DNA from 3 places in the Streptomyces sp. NPDC026092 genome. Region 3 is predicted to be linked to each of the others. Evidence: riboswitches for the same ligand, from Rfam matches in the RefSeq annotation. Region 3 holds a riboswitch; each other region holds the start of a gene.

Region 1 (4,006 bases), on a different contig from region 3:
CGTTGCGGCCGAGCAGCGCGAGCGCCCGGCCCTCCGGCACGGCGAAGTCGACGCCGTCGAGGACGACCGGGCCGTCCTCGTAGGCGAACGTGGCCTTCACCAGTTCCACGACAGGGGGTGCGGGGCTCACGGCAGGGACCTTTCCAGTACGAGAGTGAGGGCGACGAGCCCGGTGAGCAGGCCGGCCGTCGAGGCGAGGAAGCGGCCCGAGACCGCGGCCTCGGGCACCAGGACGCGCAGCGTCCCGTCGTAGCCGCGTCCGGCGAGCCCGGTCTGCAGCCGCTGCGCCCGGTCGAAGGCGCGGACGAACGCCGTCGCGCCGAGCCCGGCGAGCGAACGCCAGGTCGCCGCCCGGGTCGTCAGCCCGAGGCGGGCCGCCTGCGCCTGTCGGATCTTGGATATGGAATCCAAAAGGAGAAAGCTGATCCGGTACATCACCAGCGCCACGTCCACCACGGGCGCCGGCACCCCGGCCCGTACAAGCCGGGGCAGCAGGTCCGAGACGGGCGTCGTGAAGGCGAACAGCAGGACGCCCAGAGACGCCGACGAGGTCCGCAGCAGCAGCTCACCGGCGCGGACCGGACCGTCGTGCGCGAACACGACGAGCCCCCGCGCCCCGCCCACCTCGAACAGGAGCGGGATCGCCCCCGTCACGCAGAAGCCCAACGGGATGCGGAACGCGCGCCACAGCTGACGCCCCGGCACCCCCGCGGGGCCGAGGAGGACGGCGAGGGTGGCCGCCGCGACCAGGACGGCACCCGGCCACGGCGGCAGACAGACCGCGCACAGTGTCAGGCCGAAGCCGAGGACGGCTTTCTCGCACGGGTGACGGCGGCGCCAGCGACTGCTGTGCGCCGCCGCGTCGATCGGCAGCACCGGCGGCGGTTACGCGTCGCCGGACGCTGCCGAGCCGGACGCCGCCCCCGACCGCAGCGCCTTCGCCTCGGCGCGGGCCTCGCCCTGCTTACGGCCCCGGTGCACGCCGAAGTAGTACGCCAGCACACCGGCGCCGAGCGCGGCCTGAAGGGAGAACAGCGCCGACTCGATCTCGCCGGAGGGGGGCTCGTAGAGCGGGCTGAACCACGGCTCGTAGTCGGGAGCGATCTCCGTGATCGCCGCCTCCGCCTCGCCGTCCGCGCCCGCGAACGGCTCCTCCTTGTGGTCGCCGAGGCCCAGGACCAGCGGGAGCACCGCAAGGGCCGCGACGACGAGCAGGAGCAGGGAGTTGATCTTCGCGTTCCGGCTCATCAGGCGCTCGCCTCCGCGTTCTCGTTCTTCTTCCGGGACGGGAGCAGGACCCCGAGCCGGGTCAGGTCCGCCTTGCTGGACTGCGTGAGCAGCCGCATCACGAGGACCGTGAGCAGACCCTCGCTGACGGCGAGCGGCAGCTGCGTGACCGCGAAGATGGAACCGAACTTGGCGAGCGCCCCGACCACACCGCTGCCCGGGTCGGGGAAGGCCAGCGCGAGCTGGACGCTGGTCACGCAGTACGTCGACAGGTCCGCGACGAACGCGCCGAAGAACACGCTCACCATGAGCGGGACGTCGAACCGGCGCAGCAGCCAGTACGTACCGAATCCGGCCCATGGCCCGACGATCGCCATCGAGAACACGTTGGCGCCGAGCGTGGTGAGCCCGCCGTGCGCGAGCAGCAGCGCCTGGAACAACAGGGTGATCGTGCCCAGGACCGCCATCACCGGCGGACGGAACAGGATGGCGCCCAGGCCCGTGCCGGTCGGGTGCGAGCAACTGCCCGTGACCGACGGGATCTTGAGCGCGGACAGGACGAACGTGAACGCGCCGGACGCGCCGAGCAGCAGAGTGGACTCGGGGTTGGCCTTGACCTCACGGGTCAGCGCGCGGACGCCGTGGACGACGAAGGGAGCGGACGCGACGCCCCAGGCGGCCGCGTGCAACGGGGGTAGATACCCCTCGGCTATATGCATGGTTGGGAGACCCTCTCCAGCACCTCGTGGATGGACAACGCACCTTGGCCGGTCTCCTGGCTGACGGGTCATGCCGCCGCGGCTCCGCCTTCCCACACCGCCGCGGTCTCCCGCAGTGGTCCAGTGGCTTCCCCGGAGGGATGGAGCCGGACTTCCCGATCACAGTGGCGAGGGCCGCACCGGTACCGCACCGGTTTCCCGTACACCAAGGCGCTGTGACATTAGTGGGTTGACCAGGTACATCACAACACGGGTACGCCCCCGGACGGTGTGCGACGGATCTCGCGCGCGCCCCCTCACCCCCTCGTGCCCCTCGCTCACTCCTTCCGGTAGGTGTACGCCTCAGCCGCCGCGGCCGTCACCGCGTCCAGGTCTCCGCCCGCGCTCGCGGTGACGAGCGCGGCGACGGCACCTTCGACGAAGGGCGCGTCCACGAGACGTGCCCCCTCAGGCAGCTCGTCCCCTTCGGCGAGGAGCGCCTTGACGGTCAGGACGGCGCTGCCGAGGTCGACGAGGAGGGCCACGCCGGCACCCTCGTCGACCGCCCGCGCCGCCTCGACGATCCGCTCGGAGCTGGTGCCGAGCCCGCCGTCGGGGGTGCCTCCGGCGGCGGCGACCGGCGCGGTCGCCGCGCCGCCCGCGAGCCCCCGGGCCAGGGCGGCGACGGAGTCGGCCACGGCCGCGCTGTGCGAGACCAGCACGATGCCCACCTGACCGGTCATGCGGCGGCCACCTCCGCGAGCGCGGCGATCAGCAGCGCCGACGACGTTGCCCCGGGGTCCTGATGCCCGACCGACCGCTCACCCAGATAGCTCGCCCGGCCCTTGCGCGCCCGCAGGGGTACGGTCGCGAGGGCGCCGGCCTCGGCCGCGTCCCGGGCGGCGGCGAAGGAGGTGCCGAGCGCCTCGGCGGCGGGCACGAGCGCGTCCAGCATCGTTTTGTCGCCGACCTGGGCCCCGCCGAGTTGACCGACGGCGGCGACCCCGGTGGCCAGCGCCGCCGCAAGGTCCTGCCGCGTCACCGTGCCGGCCTCGCCGAGTGCCTTGCCGGTGCGGCGCAGGAGCGTCCCGTACAGCGGCCCGGACGCCCCGCCCACGGTGGAGATCAACTGCCGCCCGGCGAGGACGAGTACGGCCCCCGGCGTGGCGGGCGGCTCCTTGTCCAGCACCTCCGTGACGGCGGCGAAACCCCGCTTCAGATTGGCACCGTGGTCCGCGTCCCCGATCGCCGAGTCGAGCTCGGTGAGCCGATCGGCCTCCCGGTGGACGGCGGCAGCGGCGGCGCCCAGCCACCGCCGGAAGAATTCGGCATCGAACTGTTCGAGCGTGTCCATTTCCGCCCTCACCGACCCCACCGCAGGGCGGCCGTCTGCACGGGCGCGTCCCAGAGCCGCAGCAGCTCCTCGTCGGCCTCGCAGAGGGTCACGGAGCAGCCGGCCATGTCGAGCGAGGTCACGTAGTTCCCGACGAGCGTGCGGGCGATGGGCACCCCGCGCTCGGCAAGGACGCGCTGCACCTCGGCGTTGAACCCGTACAGTTCGAGCAGCGGCGTGGCCCCCATCCCGTTCACCAGGGCGAGGACGGGACCGGACGGCCGCAGGTCCTCCAGTACGGCGTCGACGGCGAAGTCGGCGATCTCGCGCGAGGTCATCATCGCGCGCCGCTCCCGCCCGGGCTCGCCATGAATCCCGATGCCCAACTCCAGCTCCCCCTCAGGCAGTTCAAAGGTGGGACTGCCCTTCGCGGGAGTAGTGCAGGCACTCAAGGCCACGCCGAAACTCCGCGACCGCTCGTTCACCCGCCGCGCGATCGCCTCGACCCGCTCCAGAGGCGCCCCCTCCTCGGTGGCGGCCCCGGCGATCTTCTCCACGAAGAGCGTCGCCCCGGTGCCGCGCCGCCCGGCGGTGTACAGACTGTCGGTCACGGCCACGTCGTCGTCGACGAGCACCTTCGCGATCTGGATGCCCTCGTCCTCGGCGAGCTCGGCGGCCATGTCGAAGTTGAGGACGTCGCCGGTGTAGTTCTTGACGACGAACAACACCCCGGCTCCACTGTCGACCG
Region 2 (4,006 bases), on a different contig from region 3:
TGCGGGTGGTGCCGAGTTCGGCGGCGAGCGCGGGCACGGACGGGTCGGAGAGCGTGCAGACGACCTCGTTGTCGGCGGGCAGCCGCTTGCGGGTGACGCCGCTGGCGACCATCTGCGCGTCGCACAGGATCGGCGCGCCGGCGCGCAGCGCGTCCCGGGCGCGGGTGACGACCTGCGGGGAGTGCGCGATGTCGCGGACGAGGTCGGTCATGCCGCAGGCGTGGATCATGCGGACGGCGACCTGGGCGACGTCGGCGGGCAGCCCCCCGAGGTCCGCCTCGGCGCGGATCGTGGCAAAGGACTGGCGGTAGATCTCCGCGCCGTCCTTCTCGTAGTCGAACATCCTGGTGCTCTCGCTCATCTCGTGGTTGCTGAGGGGACGCGGGCCGCCGCGACGGCTTCGGGGAGGTCGGTACGGAGGGTGGGGCGCCCGGCCACGAGGTACGCGCCCTCGCCGGTGGCGACGACGTCGACCCACGCGGGGGCCTGCGGGTGACCGCAGCGCCGCTCGCACCCGGAGAAGTGGACGGGGAGCCCCCGGTGGCCGGGAACGTCGCCCGGGACGGCGTCCGCGCGCACGTCGGCGAGGGACTTGGCGCAGCCGGGAAGCCCGGTGCAGGCGCCGACGCCGGCCCAGGGGGAGCGGGGGTCGGTGATGAGCCCGTACGCGTCGAGCTCGCCCAGCCGGCGCGCGACGGCGCCTTGGTCGGCGAGGCCGGTGACGACGGCCCCGCGCCAGGGGGTGAGCCGCACCTCGCCCCCGCTCGCGGCGAGCGCCCGCAGCTGGGCGGCGGTCAGCCGGCCGAGGGGCGCGAGGACGTGCAGGGCGTGCGGGCCGAGGGGGCCGGGGGTGACGGGTTCGCACTGTGGAAGCTCGACCGAGGACGCTTGGACCTCGATCCCGGCCCCCGCGAGGGCGGCCGCCGGCTCCGGCTCGTGCCCCTCCGGCAGCTCCCGCACCCGCCAGGCCCCGTTCCCGGCGGTCCGGGCGGCGTCCAGGAAGGCGCCGGCTGCGGCGAGCGCGGCCCGGGGCGCGTCGGCGGCGGGGACGCGGACGACCTGGTCGCCGACCCGCACCCGTACCGAACCCTCTCCTGCGATCAACGTCACATCTCCGCCGAGCCCGGCCACATCGCCGCGCCCGTCGTCCAGGACGAAGAGGAACCGGCCGGACAGGGCCGCCGTCCAGGGCCGTGCGCACAGCAGCGCGTCCAGCTCGCGGGCCCACAACTGCACGTCACCGTGGCCGAGTCCGTCGAGCCCGGCCGCCGGCGAGGCCACGATGTTCCGGACCCGCTCATGGGTCGGGGAGGGCAGCAGCCCGGCCTCCGAGAGCCGCTCGGCCAGCTCGCCCCCGCACCCTTCACCGAGCCCGCGCAGCTCCACGTTCCCTCGGGAGGTGACACTGACCCGTCCGTCGCCGAGATCTTCCGTGACCGACGCGAGCACGCCGACCTGACGTACCGTCAAAACCCCTGCGGGCAGCCGGAGTCGAGCGAGTCGCCCGTCGTCGGCGGCGTGCAGCCGAAGCGCCCCGGGGCAGGCGTCACCACGGTCCCGTACGGGCGGTTCGCCCGGGTTGGGTGTTGTGGGTGGGGTGGGCGGCATGGCGGCGAGCATACCCACGTCGTCAGCGGCCCAGACCCGGCCCCGAAGAGGCACGATCTACTATGCAGATCGGCATGGGGTCCCAGGACCCCGGGGAGGAAGCCCGGTGAGAATCCGGCGCGGTCCCGCCACTGTGAGCCAGGTTCCGGAAGGAGCCGGGTGAGTCAGGAACTCCTGCCGTCCACACGACCACCCGGGGCGCGGACAACCCCGAGGAAGGCCTGCGCACGCATGCGAATTCTGTTGCTGTCGCACTCCGACACCGACCTGCTCAGCGCCCGCGCGGCCGGCGGTCCGGTCGCGTACCGGTTCGCCAACCCCTCCCGGCTCTCCCTGGACGACCTGCCCGGTCTCCTCGAAGGCGCCGACCTCGTGCTCGTCCGGCTCCTCGGCGGGCTGCGGGCCTGGGAGGACGGCCTCGACGCGCTGCGCGCCGCCGGGAAGCCGCTGGTCGTGCTCTCCGGCGAACAGGCCCCGGACGCCCAGCTCATGGAGGCCTCCACCGTTCCCGTCGGCGTCGCCACCGAGGCCCACGCCTACCTGGCGCACGGCGGACCGGCCAACCTGGAGCAGCTCGCCCGGTTCCTCTCCGACACCGTGCTGCTGACCGGCCACGGCTTCGAGGCCCCGGCCGCCGCGCCGACCTGGGGGCCGCTGGAGCGCACGGCCCGGACGACCGACGGCCCGACCGTCGCCGTGCTGTACTACCGCGCCCACCACATGAGCGGGAACACCGCCTTCGTCGACTCCCTCTGCGAGGCGATCGAGGACGCCGGCGCCCGCGCCCTGCCGCTGTACGTCGCCTCCCTGCGCGCGCCCGAGCCCGAGCTGATCGAGACGCTCAAGCGCGCGGACGCGATCGTCACCACGGTGCTCGCCGCCGGTGGCACCAAGCCCGCCGAGGCGCAGGCCGGCGGCGACGAGGACGCCTGGGACGCGGGCGCGCTCGCCGCCCTCGACGTACCGATCCTGCAGGCGCTCTGCCTGACCGGTTCGCGCGCGGCCTGGGAGGAGAACGACGAGGGCCTGTCGCCGCTGGACGCGGCCAGTCAGGTCGCCGTGCCCGAGTTCGACGGCCGCCTGATCACCGTCCCGTTCTCCTTCAAGGAGATCGACGAGGACGGGCTCCCGGCGTACGTCGCCGACACCGAGCGCGCCGCCCGCGTCGCCGGGATCGCCGTGCGCCATGCCCGGCTGCGGCACATCCCGAACGCCGAGAAGAAGCTCGCGCTCGTCCTCTCCGCGTACCCGACGAAGCACTCCCGGATCGGCAACGCGGTCGGCCTGGACACCCCCGCCTCCGCCGTCGCGCTGCTGCGGCGCCTGATCGCCGAGGGGTACGACTTCGGGGCCGAGGACGACATCCCGGGCCTGGTCTCCGGCGACGGCGACGAGCTGATCTACGCCCTGATCGAGGCCGGCGGCCACGACCAGGACTGGCTCACCGAGGAGCAGCTCGCCCGCAACCCCGTCCGTATCCCGGCCGCCGACTACAAGCGCTGGTACGCGACCCTGCCGCAGGAGCTGCGCGCGGGCGTCGAGGAGCACTGGGGCCCGGCGCCCGGCGAGATGTTCCTCGACCGGTCCCGTACCGCCGAAGGCGACCCAGAAGGCGACATCGTCCTCGCCGCGCTGCGGCGCGGGAACCTGCTGATCCTCATCCAGCCGCCGCGCGGCTTCGGCGAGAACCCGATCGCGATCTACCACGACCCCGATCTCCCGCCGTCCCACCACTACTTGGCCGCCTACCGCTGGATCGCGGCGCGCGCCGAGGACGGTGGCTTCGGGGCGGACGCGATGGTCCACCTCGGCAAGCACGGCAACCTGGAGTGGCTGCCGGGCAAGAACGCGGGCCTGTCGGCCGCGTGCGGTCCGGACGCGGCGCTCGGCGACATCCCCCTCGTCTACCCCTTCCTGGTCAACGACCCGGGCGAGGGCACGCAGGCCAAGCGGCGCGTGCACGCCACGCTCGTGGACCACCTGGTGCCGCCGATGGCCCGCGCCGACTCGTACGGCGACATCGCGCGCCTGGAGCAGCTGCTCGACGAGTACGCGCAGATCTCCTCGATGGACCCGTCGAAGCTGCCGGCGATCCGGGCGCAGATCTGGACGCTGATCCAGGCGGCGAAGCTCGACCACGACCTGGGGATGGAGGACCGCCCGGAGGACGACGGCTTCGACGACTTCCTGCTGCACGTCGACGGCTGGCTCTGCGAGGTCAAGGACGCGCAGATCAGGGACGGTCTGCACGTCCTCGGCGGGGCGCCGGTGGGCGAGGCGCGGGTCAACCTGGTCCTGTCGATCCTGCGCGCCCGGCAGATCTGGGGCGGTACGCAGGCCCTGCCGGGTCTCCGTGAGGCCCTCGGGCTGGACGAGTCGGCCGCGACCCGGACCACCG
Region 3 (4,006 bases):
GCTGGGCAGCCGCAGGGCCTCCTCGTAGTCGGCGGCGCGGACCACGCAGAGCACGGGGCCGAAGATCTCCTCCTGGTACACGCGCATGTCCGGGGTGACCCGGTCGAACAGGGACGCCCCGGCGAAGAAGCCGCCCTCGTGCCCGGGGAGGGCGAAGTCGCGCCCGTCGACCACGAGTTCGGCGCCTTCCTCGACGCCGATGCCGATGTACTTGCGGACCCGGTCGACGGCGTCGGGGCCGACGAGCGGCCCGAAGTCGGCGTCCGGGTCGTCGCTCCGGCCGATCCTCAGCGTGCCGATGCGCTCCTTCAGCCGGGCGACGAGGGCGTCGGCGGTGTCCTCGCCGACGGGGACGGCGACCGAGACGGCCATGCACCGCTCGCCGGCCGAGCCGTAGCCTGCGCCGATGAGGGCGTCGACGGCCTGGTCGAGGTCGGCGTCCGGCATCACGATCATGTGGTTCTTGGCACCGCCGAAGCACTGGGCGCGCTTGCCGTGGGCGGCGGCGGTGGCGTAGAGGTGCGCGGCGACGGGGGTGGAGCCGACGAAGCCGAGGGCGGCGACGCGGGGATCGTCGAGGAGGGTGTCGACGGCTTCCCTGCCGCCGTTGACGACGTTGAGGACGCCCGCCGGAAGACCCGCCTCAAGGAAGAGCTCCGCGAGCCGCAGCGGTACGGAGGGGTCGCGCTCCGAGGGCTTGAGGATGAAGGCGTTTCCGCAGGCCAGGGCGGGGGCGGCCTTCCAGAGCGGGATCATCGCGGGGAAGTTGAACGGGGTGATGCCGGCGACGACGCCGAGCGGGGAGCGCAGCGAGTGGACGTCGATGCCGGTCCCCGCGTTGTCGGTGAACTCGCCCTTGAGGAGGTGCGGGATGCCGGCGGCGAACTCCACGACCTCCAGGCCGCGTTGGAGGTCTCCGTGGGCGTCGGCGACGGTTTTGCCGTGCTCGGAGGAGAGCAGCCGGGCGAGGCCGTCCTTCTCCTGCTCGACCAGCTGGAGGAAGCGCAGGAGGACGCGGGCGCGGCGCTGCGGGTTCCAGGCGGCCCAGTCGCGCTGCGCCCGGGCGGCGTCGGCGACGGCGGCCTCGGTCTCGGCCCGGTTCGCGAGGGGGACGCGGGCCTGGACCTGGCCGGTGTTGGGGTCGTACACGTCGCCGTAGGCGCCCGAGGTTCCCGGGGTGTGCCTGCCGCCGATGAAGTGGGTCAACTCGCGGACGGTGGTGGCGTCTTGTGCGCGGACCATGAGTGCCTGCTCTCGTCAGGTGATCCGGATGGCGCGCCGGGGGCCGCCACGTCCGCGCACGCCGGTGGGCGTGATGATGCGGCGGCGTGGTGGCGGTGCACGGCGCGAGAGCGCGAATGGCGAGGCGCCGTCAGGTCCTGACGGTCGTGGGGTGGTGGGATCCCACTCGACGGGGTCCTGGACGGGCGGGTGCCCGTCGGCCGGATCCGCGGGGAGTGTGCGGGCGCACCGGTGCCATGCGTGTCAGCTCCATCCTCGTGGACAACACGGAACATCCCGCGGCCGGTATCCTGACTCCCGGATCAGCGCGCGCCGTCCGCCTTCCCGACATCGCTCGTCAGTGGCGTGCTGCTCGACGGCGTACTCCCCGGTCACAGTGGCGGGACCGCGCCGGAATCACACCGGCTTCCCTGCACCGCGGGCCTTCGCCGCGACTATATAGTTGGACGTCCTAGTAAATCCACCCCCGGCCGGGTGAACCTGCGACACCCCTTAGTAGAGCGGAGTCGCCCGCGGCTTCAAGACCTGCTTGGAGAGGGCAAGGTCACAGCGGTGTGCACTGCTGTCATCTGAGCGAGCTGTCCTAACATCCGAGCATGACAGTCCTTCCCGACGACGGGCTCGCCCTCGCCGCCGAATTCCCCGACGCGTCCCGTGAACAGTGGCAGCACCTGGTAGCCGGGGTACTGCGCAAGTCGGGCAAGGACGTGGAGGGCCCGGCGGCCGAGGACGCCCTGTCCACCGCCCTGGAGGACGCGCTCCGCGTCCGTCCCCTCTATGCCGCCGAGGACACCGCCCCCGAGCCCGGCCTGCCCGGCTTCGCGCCCTTCGTACGGTCCGGGCGCCCCGAGGGGAACACGGTCGGCGGCTGGGACGTGCGCCAGCGGCACACCACCGCGGACGCCGGGACGGTCCTCGCCGACCTGGAGAACGGCGTCACCTCGCTCTGGCTGGTCGTCGGCGAGGGCGGCATCCCCCTCGGCAGCCTCGGCCGGACCCTCGACGGCGTCTACCTCGACCTCGCGCCCGTCGTCCTCGACGCCGGGCAGGACGTGGAGGCGACCTCGCGCGAGCTGCTCGGACTGTACGAGGAGCGGGGCGTCGCCCCGGAGGCGGCGCGCGGCAACCTGGGCGCCGACCCCCTCGGCCTGGAGGCCCGCACGGGCCGGCCCCACGACCTCTCCCCCGCCGTCGGCCTCGCCAGGCGCTGCGTCGAGGAGTACCCGGGCCTGCGGGCGCTGACCGTGGACGCGCTGCCGTACCACGAGGCCGGCGGCTCGGCCGCGCAGGAGCTGGGGTGCGCCCTCGCGACCGGCGTCGCCTACCTGCGGCAGCTTGACGAGGCCGGACTCTCCGTCGAACAGGCCCTCGGCCAGCTGGAGTTCCGGTACGCGGCCACCGCCGACCAGTTCCTCACCATCGCCAAGTTCCGTGCCGCGCGCAGGCTCTGGGCCCGGGTGGCCGAGGTCAGCGGGGCGAGCGGCGCGGGCGCCCAGCGGCAGCACGCGGTGACCTCCCCGGTGATGATGTCCCGGCGCGACCCGTGGGTGAACATGCTCCGCACCACCGTGGCCACGCTGGCCGCGGGCGTGGGCGGCGCCGACTCCGTCACCGTGCTTCCCTTCGACCACGCGCTCGGGCTGCCGGACGCGTTCGCGCGCCGCATCGCCCGCAACACCTCGACCATCCTCGTCGAGGAGTCGCACCTCGCCCGGGTCATCGACCCTGCGGGCGGCTCCTGGTACGTGGAGCGGCTCACGGACGAACTCGCCCACGCGGGCTGGGAGTTCTTCCAAACGATCGAGAGCGCCGGCGGCCAGGCCGCCGCGCTGCGCTCCGGAATGATCGGCGACCGGCTCGCCGAGACCTGGTCGGCCCGCAGCGCGAAGCTCGCCAAGCGCCGCGAACCCGTCACCGGCGTCAGCGAGTTCCCGAACCTCGCCGAGAACCCCGTCGTCCGCGAACCCGCGCCCGAGCCGCCGTCCGGCGGGCTCCCCCGGGTCCGCCGCGACGACGCCTTCGAGGCGCTGCGCGCCCGTTCCGACGCGCACCTCGCCGCGACCGGCGCCCGGCCGCGGATCTACCTCGCCACGCTCGGCCCCGCCGCCGCGCACACGGCACGCGCCACGTTCGCCGCCAACCTCTTCCAGGCGGGCGGTATCGAGGCCGTCACCGAGGGCACCTTCGAGGAGAGCGGGGCGAGCGAGGCGTGCCTCTGCTCCAGCGACGCGCTCTACGAGGAACAGGCGGAGGAACGCGCGCGCGAGCTGCGGGCCGCAGGCGCGGGGCATGTGTTCCTCGCGGGCCGGCCCGCGCAGTACGCGGGTGTCGACAGCCATGTCTTCGCGGGCTGCGACACGGTCGCCGTGCTCGTCGCCACCCTTGACCGGATGGGAGTGTCCTGATGTCCGTCCCCGACTTCTCCGGGATCGAGCTGGGTACCCCGGCCGCCGACGGAAGCGCCGACGAGTGGCGCACCGCCGTGAAGAAGGCCGCCGGCGGTGACGACCTGCTCTGGGAGACCCCGGAGGGCATCGCGGTCAAGCCGCTGTACACCGGCCAGGACCTGGAGGGCCTCGACTTCCTGGGGACGTACCCGGGCATGGCGCCGTACCTGCGGGGCCCGTACCCGACGATGTACGTCAACCAGCCCTGGACGATCCGGCAGTACGCCGGTTTCTCCACGGCCGAGGAGTCCAACGCCTTCTACCGGCGCAATCTGGCGGCCGGTCAGAAGGGGCTCTCGGTCGCCTTCGACCTGCCC

What was found. A riboswitch is a leader RNA that binds a small molecule or an ion and turns the genes downstream of it on or off. The one in region 3 is predicted to bind cobalamin.
Region 1: another riboswitch for cobalamin. It lies ahead of AB0F56_RS13840 (energy-coupling factor ABC transporter permease); the one in region 3 lies ahead of AB0F56_RS01410 (CoA-acylating methylmalonate-semialdehyde dehydrogenase).
Region 2: another riboswitch for cobalamin. It lies ahead of cobN (cobaltochelatase subunit CobN); the one in region 3 lies ahead of AB0F56_RS01410 (CoA-acylating methylmalonate-semialdehyde dehydrogenase).

What each region holds. Positions count from the first base shown of each region.
Region 1 is NZ_JBEZYN010000007.1:117,444-121,449, reverse strand. Features, by position in the region: gene AB0F56_RS13855 (ATP-binding cassette domain-containing protein) at 1-130, opposite strand, end outside; gene cbiQ (cobalt ECF transporter T component CbiQ) at 127-876, opposite strand; gene AB0F56_RS13845 (energy-coupling factor ABC transporter substrate-binding protein) at 886-1,248, opposite strand; gene AB0F56_RS13840 (energy-coupling factor ABC transporter permease) at 1,248-1,946, opposite strand; cobalamin riboswitch at 1,975-2,199, opposite strand; gene AB0F56_RS13835 (PTS fructose transporter subunit IIA) at 2,264-2,668, opposite strand; gene dhaL (dihydroxyacetone kinase subunit DhaL) at 2,665-3,279, opposite strand; gene dhaK (dihydroxyacetone kinase subunit DhaK) at 3,288-4,006, opposite strand, start outside.
Region 2 is NZ_JBEZYN010000004.1:277,301-281,306, forward strand. Features, by position in the region: gene AB0F56_RS08560 (precorrin-8X methylmutase) at 1-343, opposite strand, end outside; gene AB0F56_RS08565 (cobalamin biosynthesis protein CobG) at 358-1,608, opposite strand; cobalamin riboswitch at 1,664-1,803, shown strand; gene cobN (cobaltochelatase subunit CobN) at 1,840-4,006, shown strand, end outside.
Region 3 is NZ_JBEZYN010000001.1:304,335-308,340, reverse strand. Features, by position in the region: gene AB0F56_RS01410 (CoA-acylating methylmalonate-semialdehyde dehydrogenase) at 1-1,242, opposite strand, end outside; cobalamin riboswitch at 1,505-1,690, opposite strand; gene AB0F56_RS01405 (methylmalonyl-CoA mutase family protein) at 1,839-3,647, shown strand; gene scpA (methylmalonyl-CoA mutase) at 3,647-4,006, shown strand, end outside.